2 regions of the Rahnella sp. PD4 genome follow, and region 2 is predicted to be linked to the other one. Evidence: predicted binding sites of a transcription regulator. Region 2 holds the regulator's gene; the other holds the start of a gene.

Region 1 (9,448 bases), on a different contig from region 2:
ATCACCCGTCTTTCATTGCTGCCCTTTGGCAATGAAGCCGTGCATGTCGATGAACTGTATCCGGAAAAACGTAACGTGTTGCTGTCCGGCGGGGGTACCCTGTTGAATATCTTCTGGTTTATATTTTTCGGCTGGTGGTTATGCGTGTCGCATATCGTTGTCGGTATTGCGCAATGTATCAGCATAATTGGTATTCCGGTGGGCATTGCAAACTTTAAAATCGCTGCCATTGCACTCTGGCCGGTAGGACGCCGGGTCGTTTCCGTCGAACTGGCAAAACAGGTTCGTGAAGCGAATGCAAGCCGTCTGAGAGAAAACGGACGCATCCGCTGATTGTGATGTTTCATCATTTTTGAATTTTAAGGTGGGGTTTTTTCGTGCTTTCTATTGCACCGGGTTTACGGCGTTATGCCTATAACAGCAATGTTCTTTATCACATCAGGATTTTCATTGCGTTGACTGGCGCTGCAGCATTGCCGTGGTGGTTGGGTCAGATCACGCTGACAATTCCCCTGACACTCGGCGTGGTTGCAGCGGCTCTTGCCGACCTTGATGATCGTCTCGCCGGCCGTCTGCGCAATTTGCTGATTACCCTTATCTGTTTTTTCATTGCCTCAGCATCAATAGAATTACTTTTCCCTTATCCATGGCTTTTTGCACCAGGGTTGATGATTTCAACCTGTGGATTCATCCTGCTGGGCGCACTGGGTCAGCGGTATGCCACCATTGCCTTCGGCGCGTTACTGATCGCCATTTATACGATGCTCGGTACCAGCATGTATCATATTTGGTATCAGCAACCGCTGATCCTGCTTGCAGGTGCCATCTGGTATAACCTGCTGACGCTGGCTGGCCATATTATTTTCCCCATCCGCCCGTTACAGGATCAGATTTCGCGTTGTTTCACGCAACTGGCGGCTTATCTTGAAGCCAAAGCCACTCTGTTTGATCCCGATCAGGAAGATAACAACCAGCAACTTGTTGAGCTGGCTATGGCCAACGGTCAGCTGGTCTCCACACTAAATCAAACGAAAAATACGCTACAGACCCGGCTGAAGGGTGATCGCGGGCAGAAAGGAACGCGCCGGACATTACATTATTATTTCGTGGTTCAGGATATTCATGAGCGTGCCAGTTCGTCTCACGTGCAATACCTCAAGCTCAGTGAACAATTCCATCACAGTGATATTCTGTTCCGCTTTCAGCGCCTGATGAGCATGCAGGCACGGGCCTGTTTACAACTGTCGCAATGTATTCTTTATCGCCAGCAATATATCCATAACAGCCAGTTTGAACGGGCGTTTTCACGGCTGGAAGAAGCACTCAAACGTCTGGAGTCTCACAACGAACACCGTGAGACGTTGCAGGCGCTGCGCCATCTTTTACGTAATCTGCATGCAATTGACGCGCAACTGGCAAATATCGAATCGGAGCAGTCTCTGCCTGAAAACCAGACCGGTAAAAGCCCGTTTGCGGAAGACCGTCTGACGGGCCTTGACGATATCTGGCTACGCATTTCCCGCCATTTCACACCGCAGTCAGTGTTATTCCGCCATGCAATCCGTATGTCTGTGGTGCTCTTTGTGGGATATGTTTTCATTCAGGTCAGCGGCTTAAATCACGGCTATTGGATTTTGCTCACCAGCCTTTTTGTCTGTCAGCCAAACTACAGTGCGACCCGCCGGAGATTAGCGCTGAGAATAATCGGCACGCTGGCCGGCATTGCACTCGGGATCCCTATCCTCTATTTCGTTCCCTCCGTTGACGGGCAAATGATTCTGATCGTCATCAGCGGATTATTGTTCTTTGCGTTCCGCACAGTGCAGTACGCGCAGGCCACGATGTTCATCACCCTTTTGGTGTTGTTATGCTTTAATTTGCTGGGCGAAGGATTTGAAATCGCTATCCCGCGAATTATCGATACATTGATTGGTTGCGGTATCGCCTGGGCGGCAGTGACCTTTATATGGCCCGACTGGAAATTCAGACAACTGGATAAGGTGGTCAGCAAAACGTTCGATGCTAACTGCCGTTACCTTGATGCCATTCTGGTGCAATACCATCAGGGGAAAGACAACAGTCTCGACTACCGTCTGGCTCGTCGTGATGCGCATAATTGCGATGCCGAACTGGCATCTGTTGTCTCGAATATGAGTTCTGAGAGGAATAACGATCCGGCGACCCTCGAAGCGGCGTTTCGCCTGTTATGTCTTAATCATACGATGCTAAGTTACATTTCAGCGCTAGGGGCCCATCGCGAGAAACTCAATGATGCGGAAACCCTGAGGTTGCTGGATGATGCAGTATGCTGTGTTGACGGAGCCTTGCATCATCTGCCTTCTGAAGCAGAACGCATTCAAAATGCGCTCGGACAACTGACTGCACGTATTCAGTTACGAACCACTGATATCGACAGTAAAGAGCAACTCGTGCTTCAGCAAATTGGATTACTGGTGGCTCATTTGCCTGAACTCACCAGTCTTAATACTAAAATCCTGCCGGTACAGAATCAGCTCTAGCTGCAGACAACGTAAGCAAATTTAGTGAATCGCCCTTGATAGCTGCTCTTGGTGATGGTTAAACCAGTGAGTTAATAACTCCCTGGATGCCATCGGCAAGGCGGCTTCATGAAAGCCCAAAATTGCCCCTTCCAATGCCATCAGTAAGTTAATCCCGAGATTCTTTTTTTTAATGGCACACAGTTTGAGATAGGTATGGCAGGCCCCCTGTAACCGTAAATCCCCCGAGTTTTCAATGCCGACTTGCCAGAGCATCCTTTCCAGCGCCAGCGAGAGATTGGGTAAATCTTTCAGGCGGGCGGCTTCGCTGTTTTTTTTCAACTCGATATCCCGCAGCATGCCTTGCAACGATAATCTGCCCAGCTCGCATAGCGCCTGAGGGTCACTCCATTGCCGGGCATTCACTTTGAAATAACGCAGCTGCACATCCATGCCCCGCTTGCGGTAGATCAGCCTCTCCATCTTCTTGCGGCAAAAATGCACTTCAGTTTCGCCGGTCGCTCGCAGATAGAGTTCACCATCAGAGACAAGGGCGAACATGACGCGGTCAGCGGACAAGCTCATCCCTCCAAACTGGGTGCGGGAACGAATATTGCCCAACGGGGCAAAAATTTCCAGACACTCAATCACTCTTTTTTTTGATTTGTTTATCATTGCGTTATCCTTTTCACGTTAATTCCTTGCTTCCATTTTGAGTTACCAAAACAGCTAAAAGCAAAATACGCAATCTTATGTACCGCAACAAACATAAAATGTCGTTACAGCCCGTTGCCTTCAAAATTTGCGAGATATCTTGGAAAAATTGGGTTGATCTTTGCTCACCGCCAGAGTACTGTACATGCATACAGTAACTCACTGGGATACATCCTTATGCGAACTCAACACCGTACAAATCATCATTTTAGTCAGCTTGCTTTGCCCGTCACTCTGTCACAGGTAAATACGTCTGCATCTCTGAATAATGGTCTGATCACTGAGTTCGTCTATAGTGCGAGCCAACCAGCTTTTGCACAGTTACTGCTGCCCTTACTGCAACACTTAGGTATGCAGTCCCGCTGGTTGTTATGGCTCACACCTCAGCAAAAACTGAGCCGCCATTGGTTAACGCAGTCTGGCCTGCCGGTGGATAAAATGGTGCAAGTCAATCAAATTACGGCAATGTCGACGGTAGATGCGATGGAGAAAGCATTGCAGACGGGAAACTACAGTGTCGTGTTGGGATGGCTTCCGGATTTGAATGATGCTGAGAGGGAAAGGTTGCAAATTGCAGCCCGTCAGGGAGGGGCTTATGGCTTCATAATGAAACCCACAAATGAGCAGAATTCACCTTGTGGACATCATTCGACAGTAAAAATTCACTCTTCCGTATACCATTAGTTCAAAATAGGAATCTTCCTATGAAAATAATGCGGAACTTAGTGATTTGTGCTGAATAATGGCGGCAAGCCAGTAAAAACGGGCTTCCAGAATGCAGATAATTGCCAGAATTTGTCAGTAAATTGCCAAAGCCGTTAAGAAATATGTCCGTTTTTCCCTTTTTTTCCACGGTGTTAACACATCAAGCTTGTAAGTTTCGCGCCACGTTGTAGACTTTACAACGCCAAGGTTGCTCGATAATGCCAACGTAAAGTGGCAAGTTCTGAAATGAAGCAATAATCTTGGCGTAAGGATTTTAACCAAGGGCTTAAAAAGCTTAAAGCTCAATTGCCTATTTGGATGATAACGAGGCGCAAAATGAAAAAGACAGCTATCGCATTAGCAGTGGCACTGGCAGGTTTCGCTACCGTAGCGCAAGCCGCCCCTAAAGATAACACCTGGTATACCGGTGGTAAATTGGGCTGGTCCCAATACCATGACACTGGTTTCGCAAATGCTTACAACGGTATCGGCAACGGCCCTACCCACGATAGCCAACTGGGTGCAGGTGCGTTCTTGGGTTACCAAGCAAACCAATACCTGGGCTTTGAAATGGGATATGACTGGCTTGGCCGTATGCCTTACAAAGGCAGCGTAAATAACGGCGCGTTCAAAGCACAAGGCGTTCAGCTGGCTGCTAAACTGAGCTACCCGCTGACTGACGATCTGGACCTGTACACCCGTCTGGGTGGTATGGTTTGGCGTGCAGACGCTAATGGTAACTTCAACAACGGTGCTAATGGTCGCGTAAGTGATCATGACACAGGTGTTTCTCCATTGGCAGCCGTAGGCCTTGAATACGCAGTAACCAAAAACTGGGCTACCCGTCTGGATTACCAGTGGGTTAACAACATTGGTGACGCGGCTACCGTTGGTGCACGTCCTGATAACGCAATGCTGTCTGTTGGTGTTTCTTACCGTTTCGGTCAAGATGAAGCAGCTGCTCCAGTTGTTGCTCCAGCACCAGCTCCGGCTCCAGTTGTAGAGACTAAGAAATTCACTCTGAAATCTGACGTTCTCTTCAACTTCAACAAAGCGACTCTGAAACCAGAAGGCCAACAGGCTCTGGATCAGCTGTACAGCCAGTTGAGCTCCATCGATCCTAAAGACGGTTCTGTTATCGTTCTGGGTTACACCGACCGTATCGGTTCAGAACAATACAACCAGAAACTGTCTGAGCAACGTGCTCAGAGCGTAGTAGATTACCTGGTATCTAAAGGTATCCCTGCTAACAAGATCTCTGCACAAGGCCAGGGTAAATCTAACCCGGTTACTGGTTCTACCTGTGACACCGTTAAAGGCCGTGCTGCTCTGATCGACTGCCTGGCACCAGACCGTCGTGTAGAAATCGAAGTTAAAGGCTACAAAGATACTGTTACTCAGCCACAGGCTTAATAACACTCTTTAGCTTTACTACAGATACTGAAAACCCCGCTTTGGCGGGGTTTTTTTATGTCTTCAGTCAGGCAAAACAGATGACTCACTGAGGCACGAAACCAAATTTATCCGAAATCTTTCTTGCCAAGGATTTGTTCTAAATCTTCTTTCAGTGAAGACATCTGATTCGCATATTTCTCTTTACGCTCAGCATCTTCAAGAAGCTGAATGATAGTGTCAGAAAGTGTTGCACCACGGCGTTGCGCGAGTCCCGCTAAACGCTGCCAGACGAGAAATTCTAAATCGATGGATTTTTTACGCGTGTGCTGATGCTCGGCATTGAAATGCCGCTTACGGCGGGCACGGATAGTTTGCTTAAGACGGTTTTCCAAAGCCGGGTGCATATTATTCACAATCCAGTCGGATACTTTGACCGGCTCGTTTTCCAGGCTGAGAAGTTGATTCACGGATTCCTGGGCAGCGCTGTTTTCCAAATGGCGGGTGATCCGCTCACCTTCGCGGTGTTTTTTCACCAGGTACTTCCATTTCCAACCGCTTTCGAGATTTTCCAGTTGCTGATATTTCATCGTGAACTCTTCGGTGACCACGTAACTTTACTAAGCATAACAGCTTTAATTCAATTTTCACCCCAAATAAAGACGCTTATTTTGATTGTTTTTTGCCCACCCGTACAGCAATGTGCACTAAGACCAATTCCGCTACGACTCTCATTGTATGCAGCCGGATTTATTCTTGTATAATCGCACTTTCCCTTTTTATAGAAAACAGCTAACACATTGACCAATAACCGACTTGACTGGCAGCTTTTACTGCCCGACTCCGCGCCTTACGAGGCAATCTTTGCAACGGCTGCCCAGTTAGCCCCTGTAGATTTCGCAGGAACTCAGCCTCGGCTGGAAAATGGTTTAACACTGTTTTGTCACCCCCGCTCACGCCCGCGTTTTATGACGCTCAAGGCGCAGGAAAATCGCGAATACTTGTCACGTATTGCGCAGGTAGTCAGCGACTTAATGCCTGAAACGGCTGAAGTCACGGGTAACCGTTATCATATTGAAGGCAATAAGGTCACGCTGCTGGCAGCGAAATCTGCTGAAGATGCATTCGCAGCGAAATCGACCTGCCTGTATCGTGAATGGATTGAGCCTGAACAGCTGTTCGGGTGCGTACGTATTTATAAAGACCAGATCCAGCTCGAGCCGGGATTAGTACATCAGGTCAATGGCGGTGTGCTGGTGCTTTCCATCCGTACCCTCATTGCACAACCTCTGATGTGGTTACGTCTGAAACAGATGATCACCGAAGGTCAATATCATTGGGTCTCACCGGATGAGACCACGCCTTTGCCTGTTACAGTTCCTCCGATGCCGTTGGATATCCGCCTGATTCTGGTTGGTGACCGTTTGTCGCTTGGCGATCTCAGTGAGATGGAGCCTGAGTTGGTGGATTCTGCTATTTATGGTGAATTCGAAGCCGACCTGCCGCTGACGGAAGAAAGCGATATGGAAACCTGGTGTGGTTATATCAATACACTGGCCGATGAGCTTGAGATCCCACGTCTGGCCGCCGATGCATGGCCCGAATTTCTGAAGATGGCTATTCGCCACAGCACCGATCAGGGCAGTCTGACCCTCGATCCGGTATGGCTGAATGCGCAGCTGAGCGAAGCGGCACTCTATAATGAAGATGAGTTGCTGAGCGTCAAGTCTCTTGAAGCGGCGTCCAATGCCCGTGCATGGCGTGAGAGTTATCTGCAGGAACGTATGCAGGATGAAATCGAGCTTGGACAAATTCGCATTGAAACAGAAGGTGAAGTTGTCGGACAGATTAACGGTCTGTCAGTGCTGGAATATCCTGGGCATCCACGTGCGCTGGGTGAACCTTCCCGAATTAGTTGTGTCGTACACACCGGCGACGGTGAATTTACCGACGTTGAACGTAAAGCCGAGTTAGGCGGTAATTTGCATGCTAAAGGCATGATGATTATGCAGGCCTTTCTGATTTCCGAGTTAGAACTCGACCAGCCTCTGCCCTTCTCCGCATCAATTGTCTTTGAACAATCCTACGGAGAAGTGGACGGCGACAGCGCTTCCCTTGCTGAACTGTGCGCACTCATCAGTGCGTTGTCGATGCAGCCGATCAGCCAGCAAATTGCGGTCACGGGCTCAGTCGATCAGTTTGGGAATGTGCAACCTATTGGTGGCGTAAACGAGAAGATCGAAGGTTTCTTCGAAGTTTGTCAGCGTCGCGGTTTGACCGGCAAGCAAGGGGTCATTCTGCCAACCAGCAACGTGCGCAACCTTTGTCTGCATCCGCAGGTTCTGGACGCCGTTCGCGAAGGCCAGTTTCACTTATGGGCAGTTGATAACGCAGCCGAAGCGCTGCCTATCCTGACCGGATTGATTTACACAAACGAAGAAGAAGCTGAAGAAGAGCGTCCGAGTCTGCTGGGATTAATTCAGCAGCGTATTGCGCTGGTAACATCGCAAGGCAGCCCGCGTTATCCGTGGCCTCTTCGCTGGTTGAACTGGTTCAACCGCAGCTGATCGGAGTTGTTCAGCTTACAGCTGTTCGCTAAACTTCGCCCTTCATCAAAATAAGGCTTACAGAGAACATGGTAGATAAACGCGATTCCTATACGAAAGAAGACCTCGTAGCTTCTGGCCGCAGTGAACTGTTCGGTGCTGGCGGCCCTCCATTACCATCAGGCAATATGCTGATGATGGATCGTATCGTAAAGATGCAAGAAGACGGCGGCACCCATGGCAAAGGCTATGTTGAAGCTGAATTAGATATCAACCCTGATCTGTGGTTCTTTGGTTGTCACTTTATCGGCGACCCGGTAATGCCGGGTTGTCTGGGCCTGGACGCCATGTGGCAGTTGGTCGGATTCTATCTGGGCTGGCTCGGTGGTGAAGGCAAAGGCCGCGCATTGGGTGTGGGTGAAGTTAAATTCACGGGTCAGGTTCTGCCAACGGCAAAACTGGTCACCTACCGCCTCAATTTCAAACGTGTTATCAACCGTAAACTGATCATGGGCGTCGCTGATGGTGAAGTGCTGGTTGACGGCGTTGTGATTTATACCGCAACTGACCTCAAAGTGGGTTTGTTCAAAGACGCTGCGGCTTTCTAAAAAGTCCGATACAACGTCTGAAGAAAGGGTGAGCCTCAGGGCTCGCCTTTTTTACGTCTGTGGCAAAGATGAAAAACCTTTATTTTTCGCAGAAACAAAAACCTCCGCGCGCAGCGGAGGTTATTCCTTATTCTGACAGGGGGAGCCGCTTAAGCGGTAACAGCCCTGTCCTCCATGGCTTGTCGCCAACCCCCGAGCCAATGTGATCGGGCATCTAACGATTGGTACGGACAAATCTCTTTTGAGCGCCCGCCAATACCTGCTTGATATCCACGTGATTGTGCCCGTTCCAGGCGATCGCGTTTTTGTCTCTTCATGCCTTGTATCCCTCATTATTCAGGTCAGGTGGAAAGAAAACAGTGGTCCGCTTCTGCGTCCACATCTAACAAATAGCTGCATTATGTAGGGAGGTCAATGCGCAAAATTCACGCCAATGTCACATTGGTGAGCTATATTATTGGATTGCGCGCGAGCTAATCGTGCCGGTCGGTTTCCCATCTGGCTGATCACCATAAAAAAATCCCGGCCTCTGTTAAATCAGAAACCGGGATTTTTTACGTTTAGCTTAAAAAATATTAAGTTTAAAAAAACGTCATCTTATTTGCGCGGCGATCTGGCCCGCTTCTTGCTGCCACCCCGCTGCCAGCGTTCTGACCAGTGCATCATATCCATCTTCGGTTTGCCTGAGATTCAGGGCGAAATCACGCTGAATGACCTGGCCGTCTCGTGTCAGGCTCCAGCTGCCGCTGACCACGACAATCCCATCGTAACGACCATGGAAACCGGTCACATTAACATTCAGTACATCCTGATCATCGGTATTGGCCGCCTGTGAGGAAACCAGCGAGCCCGGCAAGTCACGGCGTAAATAGGTAACCAGCGCCTGGTGAAGCTGTTGATCCAGCGGACTGGCCCAGAGATTATTCTGGGTCAGTGTGTACTGCACATCATTGGTCTGATACACCAGCCCGGAACCTGCAAGATA
Region 2 (9,448 bases):
ACGGCACGCGGCATGCCAGACATCCAGCAATTTCTGGCGATTCCGGGCACCGAATGCTTCACCGGAATGCGCTTCGATAGCATAGGCAAAACCGTCCAGCGCAAAAGCGGTGAAGGTCAGCAGGTTCATCAGCACCGCATTCACCGCCACGATGTGGCTGCCAAGCCGTGCGCCGAGAACGGTCAGTGAGGCAAAGCAAAGCTGAAGCAGAAGTGAACGCAACATAATGTCGCGGTTAAGCCCCAGCAGACGGCGCAGGTTACCACGCCAGGCCGAGGTGATTTGTGCGCCGGTTATACCCCGTTGCTTCATTACCCGCCAGACAAAGTACAGCCCGATAAATAGCGTGAAATACTCGGAACTTGCCGTCGCCATGGCAGCACCACGCACATTCCAGCCCAGCCCCATCACCAGCCACAGATCCAGAATGATATTCAGCAGATTCCCGGCAATCAGCAAAATCACCGGCCCGCGAACATACTGAATGCCCAACAGCCAGCCAAGGATCACCAGATTCGCCAGTGAAGCCGGGGCACTGAACCAGCGAATTTCGATAAACAGCCTCGCCTGTTCAAGCACCGGTTGGCTGCCCCCGACGATATGAAACGCCTGTTCCATCAGGGGGTGCCGGAACAACACTATGGTGAGACCAGACAATACGGCCAGCAGAAAGGGTTGTACGAAAGCGCGCGCCAGCAACCGGTTATCATTCGCGCCCAGCGCCTGAGCGGTCATGCCGGTGGTACTCATCCGTAAAAAAAGTAAGAGCATAAAGAGGAAAGTCGTGATCATCGAACCCACAGCCACTCCGCCGAGATAATCCGGGCTGTCGAGATGACCGATCACCGCCGTATCCACAAGCCCGAGAAGAGGCACCGTGATATTTGAAAAAATCATCGGCAATGCCAGCCTCCAGAGCGCCTTATCGGGGGGGCTTAAAAAGGTGTTTTTGAGTGTTTGTCGCAGGGAATGATGTTGCATAGAGAATCTCATGCCGGAGGTTCAGGTTATGCCTGTAAGTGACATCGCCCCGGAAGGGGCGACGAGATGAAACGTTAAAGCTTAGCGGTATGTCAGAGGCGGCTAACGAACCCGCAAATCAACAATATGACCATTGGGATCAAGAATTTGACCCAGTAATATCTGACCGAGTCATTCGAGTTGCAGGAAGGCGGCAAGTAAAAAAATCCCGATGAGCTGACAGGAGTCAGTGATTCGGGTGAACGCACGCAGCCAACGCATCTGCAGCCCGAAATACGAAGGTCAGATCCAGTCACCGTTGCGGATGACGCCTACGGCTAGCCCTTCAATGCTGAAATTCTGCTCACGTAAATCAACTACGATCGGCTGGAAATCGCTGTTTTCAGGCAATAACTGCACCACACTGCCCTGTTTTTTCAGACGTTTCACGGTGACTTCATCGTCTATACGGGCCACAACAACCTGTCCATTACGCACGTCTTGCGTTTTATGTACAGCCAGCAGATCGCCATCAAGAATACCGATATCACGCATCGACATACCGCTGACACGCAGCAGGAAATCGGCACTCGGCTTAAACATGGCCGGATCGACCTGATAGTGTCCTTCAATATGTTGCTGGGCCAGCAACGGCTCACCGGCAGCAACCCGGCCGATCAGCGGTAAACCCTCTTCTTCTTCCATCAGCAAACGAATGCCACGTGATGCGCCGGAAACAATCTCAATAACACCCTTACGCGCCAGCGCTTTGAGATGCTCTTCCGCCGCATTGGGGGAACGGAACCCCAGACGTGATGCAATCTCTGCGCGGGTGGGTGGCATACCGGTGGTGGAGATATGATCGCGAATAAGGTCGTAGACCTCTTGTTGTCTGGTCGTTAAAGCTTTCATTCCGCCCCCTGGTTGTTTATACAGTCTTGCTGTGAGTATATACAGCTAAACGATCAATGAAAACCTAAGATTGAATAAAAACAGGGCATAACGTTGATTCCTGGAATGCAGATTCCAAATCAGAACCATCGTGGCCAAAAGATGCTGACCCAGACAAAAAACGCCAATATGATGGTCAGAAGTACGGCAGCCGAGCCGATATCTTTTGCACGACCTGAAAGTACGTGAAACTCAGATCCGATACGGTCTATCGCGCATTCTACCGCGCTGTTGAGCAGTTCAGTGACACAGACCAAAACAACGGATCCCACCAGCAGAATGCGTTCTACGGGGCTGACATCAAACCAAAAAGATAACAAAATTAACGGAATAGCGACGCTGGCTTCCTGGCGAAAGGCCGCTTCATTTTGCCATGCCGCTTTCAGCCCTTTCCAGGAATAGCCAGCTGCTTTATAAATTCGGGTAAATCCAGTGACTTGGTTAGCCATTTCTTTTACTGATCCTTAGAGAATTTGCCGCACTTTATACCCCAAATAGTCGGGGTGCAGAAAGGCGGTAAAGAAGTGAATCCTGATGAGCTTACATGAGTAAGTGATTCGGGTGAACGTCTTAAGCCAACACCCCTGCGGCTTGAAATAAGAAGGGTATTGCATCACCACAGATCTCATCTGAGCTTTCTGGTATCCTTGCGGCGAAATGGCTAACAAGAGGCTTCACGTTTTTATGTCAGGTTGGCGTAGACTTTATTACACATTATTGAATTTACCGCTCTCATTGCTGGTAAAGAGCAAGGTCATACCTTCAGATCCGGTTACCGAGTTGCATTTAGACCCGACGCGGCCGATTTTGTATGTATTGCCCTATAATTCCAAAGCCGATTTGCTGACGTTGCGTGCGCAATGTCTGGCACAGAATCTGCCTGATCCCCTTATTCCGCTGGAAATTGACGGAACCCTGCTGCCAAGCCATGTCTTTATTGCTGAAGGTCCGCGCGTATTCTCTTATTACACGCCGAAGCAGGAATCCGTAAAGCTGTTCCACGACTACCTTGATTTGCACCGCAATAACCCGGATTTAGACATTCAGATGTTGCCGGTGTCGGTGATGTTTGGTCGGGCACCGGGCCGTGAAGGTCAGGATGACACGCCACATCTGCGCGTACTGAATGGCATCCAGAAATTCTTCGCTGTGCTTTGGCTGGGGCGGGACAGTTTTGTCCGCTTCTCCAATACCGTTTCCCTGCGTTATATGGCGACGGAACACGGCACAGATAAAACCATTGCTCAAAAGCTGGCACGTGTGGCGCGGATGCACTTCTCCCGTCAACGTCTGGCCGCCGTTGGCCCACGTCTTCCGGCACGTCAGGACTTGTTCAACAAATTGCTGTCCTCAAAAGCCATTGAAAAAGCGATTGAAGACGAAGCCCGCAGCAAGAAAATTTCCCACGAAAAAGCTCAGCAAAATGCCATCGCCCTGATGGAAGAGATTGCCGCTGACTTCTCTTATGAAGCCGTGCGCCTCTCTGATCGCGTACTGAGCTGGACGTGGAACCGTTTGTACAAAGGCATCAATGTTAATAATGCTGAGCGTGTACGCCAGCTGGCGCTGGACGGTCAGGAAATTGTGTATGTGCCCTGCCACCGCAGCCACATGGACTATCTGCTTCTGTCTTACGTGCTCTATCATCAGGGGCTGGTACCGCCGCATATTGCCGCTGGCATCAACCTGAATTTCTGGCCAGCAGGCCCGATTTTCCGCCGTCTGGGCGCGTTCTTTATCCGTCGAACCTTCAAAGGCAACAAGCTCTATTCAACGGTGTTCCGTGAATATCTGGGCGAACTATTCAGCCGTGGTTATTCGGTGGAATACTTTGTGGAAGGGGGGCGTTCGCGAACCGGACGCCTGCTGGAGCCGAAAACCGGTACGCTGGCCATGACTATTCAGGCCATGTTGCGCGGTGGTTCACGCCCGATCACGCTGGTGCCAATTTACATCGGTTATGAGCACGTCATGGAAGTGGGCACCTATGCCAAAGAATTGCGCGGTGCGACTAAAGAGAAAGAAAGCCTGACGCAAATGCTTAACGGCTTGCGCAAGCTGCGCAATCTCGGCCAGGGTTATGTGAACTTTGGTGAACCGCTGCATCTGACCACTTACCTGAACCAGAATGTGCCGACCTGGCGTGAAGCCATCGACCCGATCGAAGCACAACGTCCTAGCTGGCTGACGCCAACGGTACAGGACTTAGCAGAACAGATCATGGTGCGTATCAACAATTCAGCGGCTGCCAATGCCATGAACTTGTGTTGTACCGCACTGCTGGCCTCACGCCAGCGTTCACTGACCCGCGAACAGCTGACCGAGCAAATAGACTGCTACCTGCAATTACTGCGTAACGTACCTTACAACGCGGATTCAACGGTGCCGGATCTGACTGCCGATCAGTTGCTCGATCACGCGCTGAACATGAACAAGTTCCAGGTTGAGAAAGACAACATTGGCGACATCATCGTACTGCCGCGCGAACAGGCCGTTCTGATGACATACTACCGCAACAACATCCATCATATGCTGGTGTTGCCGTCGCTGATTTCAAGCATTGTGATGCATCACCGTCAGGTCAGCCGCGCGGAATTACTGCGTCAGGTCGAACTGATTTATCCGATGCTCAAAGCCGAATTGTTTATGCATTTCGAGACGTCTGAGCTGCCACAGGTACTGGATGTTTTGACGCTGGAACTGGCACGTCAGCAAATCATTCATCTTGAAGATGATGAACTGACCCTTAATCCGGCGCGGATCCGTACCCTGCAACTGCTGGCGGCCGGTGTACGTGAAACGCTGCAACGCTACGCGATCACCTTCTCCCTGCTCACCAATAACCCAAGTATCAACCGTGGTGCGCTGGAAAAAGAGAGCCGGATTATGGCGCAGCGTTTGTCCGTACTGCACGGTATCAATGCCCCTGAATTCTTCGATAAAGCCGTTTTCTCGACGCTGGTCGGTACACTTCGCGCTGAAGGCTATATCAGTGACAGCGGTGATGCCATTCAGGAACAAACACGTGAAATTTATCTCATGCTCAGTGATCTGATGACATCAGACATCAAGCTGACCATTGAGAGTGCGGGTATGCCGTCTGATTTGCCGCAACCGACTGCCCCTCCGGCGGAGCCGAAGCTGGATGTGCGCGATACCAATCATTAACCGCCATTAGCGCCAGCCAGTGCTGGCTGCATAAAAACGCCCGGACTCTTTACGGAGGCCGGGCGTTTTTTTATGGGCGTTGAATCAGTTCAGGAATATTTACAACGTGAACCCTGACAGGCTCATCAGAATGCCGAGGAACAGCACCAGCCCGACATAATTGTTCTGGCGGAAAGCCAGGAAACAGGCATCACGTTCACGTTTGGCAATCAGCTTCTGCTGATGTACAAACAGCGCAGCAGCCAGCAGCAGCGACCAGTAAAACGGTGCACCGAGCTGGGAAAGATGGCCGACAATGCCCATCAGAACCAGCGTTGCCAGTTGCAACAGGCCGATGATCAGCGTGTCAAAACGTCCGAACAAAATCGCTGTCGATTTCACGCCGATCTTCACATCATCGTCACGATCGACCATCGCGTATTGCGTATCGTAAGCCACCGTCCAGCAGATATTTGCCACGAACATTAACCAGCAACTGAGCGGCACACTTTCGCTCACCGCCGCATAAGCCATCGGGATAGCCCAGCCAAACGCTGCGCCTAAAACGACCTGAGGCAGATGACTGACGCGCTTCATAAACGGGTAAATCCATGCCAGCGCCAGTCCGGCCAGAGACAGTAAAATGGTCATGCGGTTAAGCAGCAGAACCAGCAGGAATGACACCAGCACCAGTCCGACGAATAATATTTTCGCCTGCTTGCCAGTGATCGCCCCGCTCGGCAATGGCCGTTGAGCGGTACGTTTTACATGACCATCAAATTTGCGATCGGCGTAGTCATTCACTACGCAACCGGCGGCACGCATGAAAAACACGCCCAGCACGAAGACCAGCAAAATCTTCGCAGAGGGCATTCCGCCACCGGCTACCCACAGTGCCCATAACGTTGGCCACAACAGCAACAATGAGCCGATCGGCTTATCAATACGCATCAGGCGGCAGTAATCACGCCATGTGCCCTGAGTCATACTTCCTGACACTCTTTGTTCTCCTGCTTGGTTAGTCTGACTCATTCCTGCTCCGCCTGACTTTGCGGACGATGAACCGGTGAGTCCGGTAGGAAAATTTCGGTCAACAACAGCGGCTTGTCAGACAAGCGCAGGCGGGAACGGCGTGCCCATAACTCGCCCTGCTCACTGTGTAATTGACCCAGATGGATATAATCACGGGACAGATTATTGCCACTGAACAGGTAGCGGCCCAGCGGCACAGTCCCTAAATCGACCAGTGCCAGATCTGGCCCGGTCAGTGTTTCTTCAGGAATGACCGTGCGCCCCAGCAGCCACGGTTGTGCGTCACCAAACAATACGATTTCCCGGATCCAGTAACGGGCGCTTTCCGGCAACTGCTGCGCCTCGCTTTCACCCAGCTCTTCGCGGCTGACAAAACATTCGTTTTGCGGTTTCACGGTGACGGTCACACCCTGTTTTTCAAACCGGCGGGTCATGGATCCCATTTCCATCAGCCAGTCAGCCACATCCGCAGGCACCTGCGAAGGATCGTCAAACCAGTGGATCGGGGATTTTTCGGTGGAATGGGAATCAGACATCAATAGCTCCGTAATGAAGGTGTTCATACCTCCAATGAATTATCTGCCTCACATTCTAGCGTATGAATGCGAGGCAGTAATTGCCTCATTTATTCGCGACGCAGACGTTCGCCATTGGCCAGGAACAGCGTCACAACCAGCACCAGGATGGCGCAGGCGTAAACCAATGTGTCGTAAGGACTTTTGTGATCAACGATGATCAAACGGATGATCGCGGTGATACCGATGTAAATAAAATAGCGTAAAGGGAAATGATAGCCCGATGAAAAATATTTAATTATCAGGGCAATAAACTCAAAATAGAGGAAGTAAATCACAATCCCCTCGATGAGCAGATACGAGGACGACTGATCGTTATTCACGAACAGCACCATTGCTAAGTGGTAGGTTTCACGCCCGATAAAAATCATCAGGATTGCGGCCAGTCCTAATAAGAATATGTTCAAAATTCGCTGCATAATGACGGATATCATTAATGCCCGCTTTGATCCTGCCATGTGATCTACATCCCACTTTTGTTATTAATACCCGCAGAATACCACAGAGTCAGCACAGGAAAAGCGCCATTAAAAAAGGGCCAGCCGGTGAAGGCTAACCCTTTTATTTTGACGTATAAAAACCTTAATGCCCTAAATCATTCGTGTTGCATCCAGGCGGCAACTGAATGAATCCCCGGGAGCATACACAAGTATGTGACCGGGGTTCATGAAGGCAGCCAACGCCGGGGCAGCGCGAAGGATAACGGGTATTAGCGCCAGTTTTTGAAGCGGTTGATCAGACCGTTAGTCGAACTGTCATGCCCGGTCACGTCTTTGTCATCTTCCAGTTCTGGCAGGATACGGTTTGCCAGCTGTTTGCCCAGTTCTACACCCCATTGGTCGAAGGTGTAGATGTTGAGGATCACGCCCTGAGTAAAGATTTTGTGTTCGTACATCGCGATCAACGCACCCAGGCTGTAAGGCGTGATTTCACGCAGCAGGATGGAGTTGGTCGGACGGTTCCCTTCGAACACTTTGAACGGCGCAACGTGTTTCACGTCTTCCGGTTTTTTGCCCTGATCGGCGAATTCTTTCTCGACAACGTCCAGAGATTTACCGAATGCCAGCGCTTCCGTCTGGGCGAAGAAGTTAGACAGCAGTTTCGCGTGGTGATCGCTCAGCGGGTTATGGCTGATGGCTGGCGCAATGAAGTCACAAGGGATGATTTTAGTCCCCTGGTGAATCAGCTGATAAAACGCATGCTGGCCGTTAGTGCCCGGCTCACCCCAGATGATCGGGCCCGTCTGGTAATCCACCGGATTACCGTTACGGTCAACGAACTTACCGTTAGATTCCATGTTGCCTTGCTGGAAGTAAGCGGCAAAACGGTGCATGTACTGGTCGTATGGCAGGATAGCTTCGGTTTCAGTGCCGTAGAAATCGTTATACCAGATGCCGATCAGTGCCAGCAGCACCGGCAGGTTTTTCTCAGCCGGCGTATTCGCGAAGTGTTTGTCCATTGCATGAGCACCGCTCAGCAATTGTTCGAAGTTATCGAACCCAACAGACAACGCGATAGACAGACCGATTGCTGACCACAGAGAGTAACGACCGCCGACCCAGTCCCAGAATTCGAACATGTTGTCGGTATCGATACCAAACTCGCTCACTGCTTTACCGTTGGTAGACAGCGCAGCGAAGTGTTTCGCCACGTGTTTGTTGTCGCCGGCAGTTTCCAGGAACCAGTCACGCGCGCTGTGGGCGTTGGTCATGGTTTCCTGTGTGGTGAAGGTTTTTGATGCCACCAGGAACAGCGTGGTTTCCGGAGACAAATCTTTCAGCGTTTCAGCGATATGCGTGCCATCTACGTTGGAGACGAAATGCATATTCAGATGATTTTTGTACGGACGCAGTGCTTCAGTCACCATGAACGGACCGAGGTCTGAACCGCCGATCCCGATGTTCACCACATCAGTGATGGCTTTGCCGGTATACCCTTTCCACTCGCCACCGATAACGCGCCCGGTGAAACCTTTAATTTTCGCCAGAACTGCGTTCACTTCCGGCATAACATCTTTGCCGTCCACGATGATTGGTGTGTTGCTGCGGTTACGCAGGGCTACGTGCAGAACAGCACGGTCTTCGGTGCGGTTGATCTTCTCGCCAGAGAACATCGATTTGATTGCGCCCTGAAGGTCAGTCTCTTTCGCCAGCGCCTGCAGTTTATCGAGCGTCTCTGCAGTGATACGGTTTTTAGAGAAATCGACCAGCATCTGGTCTTCAAACGTGGCAGAGAATTTGGAGAAACGATCACCATCTTCAGCAAACAGATGGCTAATCTGCACATCTTTCATCTTGTCGAAATGCTGCTGCAGGGCTTGCCAGGCAGCGGTCTGAGTTGGATTGATATTTTTCATAGCAATGCTCTTAGGCTGAGAATAAATATGAGGTAACTGTCCCGATTGTAGCCTGAAGTTCCCGGGAAGAGATGCCTTTTCTTGCGATAGGTCAGATCTGCTTAATCACAATGACAGAGAACAATATTAGATGAGAATCGCTCAAAATGTAGCGCATGCGCTGCCTGACCGTTGACAGACGGGCGATAAACGGCTATTCCTAAGCGCCTAACTCGCGCGCTCGGTGCGCGAGCCAGAAGAGGCGCGTCGCCCAGGCAGTGTATCGGAGGAGCCGAAATCCTACGAAGATACATCAGGGGGAGCGGCGCCGAGATCATAAGCCCGCGGCAGGCGAACGATCGACTACAGGGGCTGAATCCCCTGGGTTGTCACCGGAACACCCCGAAAGGGTGTCGGCTAGGTGGGGCGCTTCTGGGTGTATCGTAGT

Evidence for each region. The regulator LexA, encoded in region 2, represses DNA repair genes until DNA is damaged. The targets are predictions, from matches to a motif close to TNCTGTATGTACATACAGNA.
Region 1: sulA (SOS-induced cell division inhibitor SulA) is a predicted target of LexA. The motif match lies at 3,350-3,369, and genes of this name have one in related genera.

The regions. Positions count from the first base shown of each region.
Region 1 is NZ_JBLZQF010000002.1:250,439-259,886, forward strand. Features, by position in the region: gene ACOZIO_RS05910 (YccF domain-containing protein) at 1-333, shown strand, start outside; gene yccS (YccS family putative transporter) at 378-2,519, shown strand; gene ACOZIO_RS05920 (TfoX/Sxy family protein) at 2,541-3,173, opposite strand; gene sulA (SOS-induced cell division inhibitor SulA) at 3,390-3,896, shown strand; gene ompA (porin OmpA) at 4,254-5,330, shown strand; gene matP (macrodomain Ter protein MatP) at 5,438-5,899, opposite strand; gene ACOZIO_RS05940 (AAA family ATPase) at 6,110-7,876, shown strand; gene fabA (bifunctional 3-hydroxydecanoyl-ACP dehydratase/trans-2-decenoyl-ACP isomerase) at 7,945-8,463, shown strand; gene rmf (ribosome modulation factor) at 8,613-8,780, opposite strand; gene pqiC (membrane integrity-associated transporter subunit PqiC) at 9,056-9,448, opposite strand, start outside.
Region 2 is NZ_JBLZQF010000007.1:231,638-241,085, forward strand. Features, by position in the region: gene dinF (MATE family efflux transporter DinF) at 1-981, opposite strand, end outside; gene lexA (transcriptional repressor LexA) at 1,264-1,872, opposite strand; gene ACOZIO_RS18240 (diacylglycerol kinase) at 1,992-2,360, opposite strand; gene plsB (glycerol-3-phosphate 1-O-acyltransferase PlsB) at 2,596-5,079, shown strand; gene ubiA (4-hydroxybenzoate octaprenyltransferase) at 5,179-6,045, opposite strand; gene ubiC (chorismate lyase) at 6,087-6,626, opposite strand; gene psiE (phosphate-starvation-inducible protein PsiE) at 6,716-7,123, opposite strand; gene pgi (glucose-6-phosphate isomerase) at 7,375-9,021, opposite strand; lysine riboswitch at 9,250-9,440, shown strand.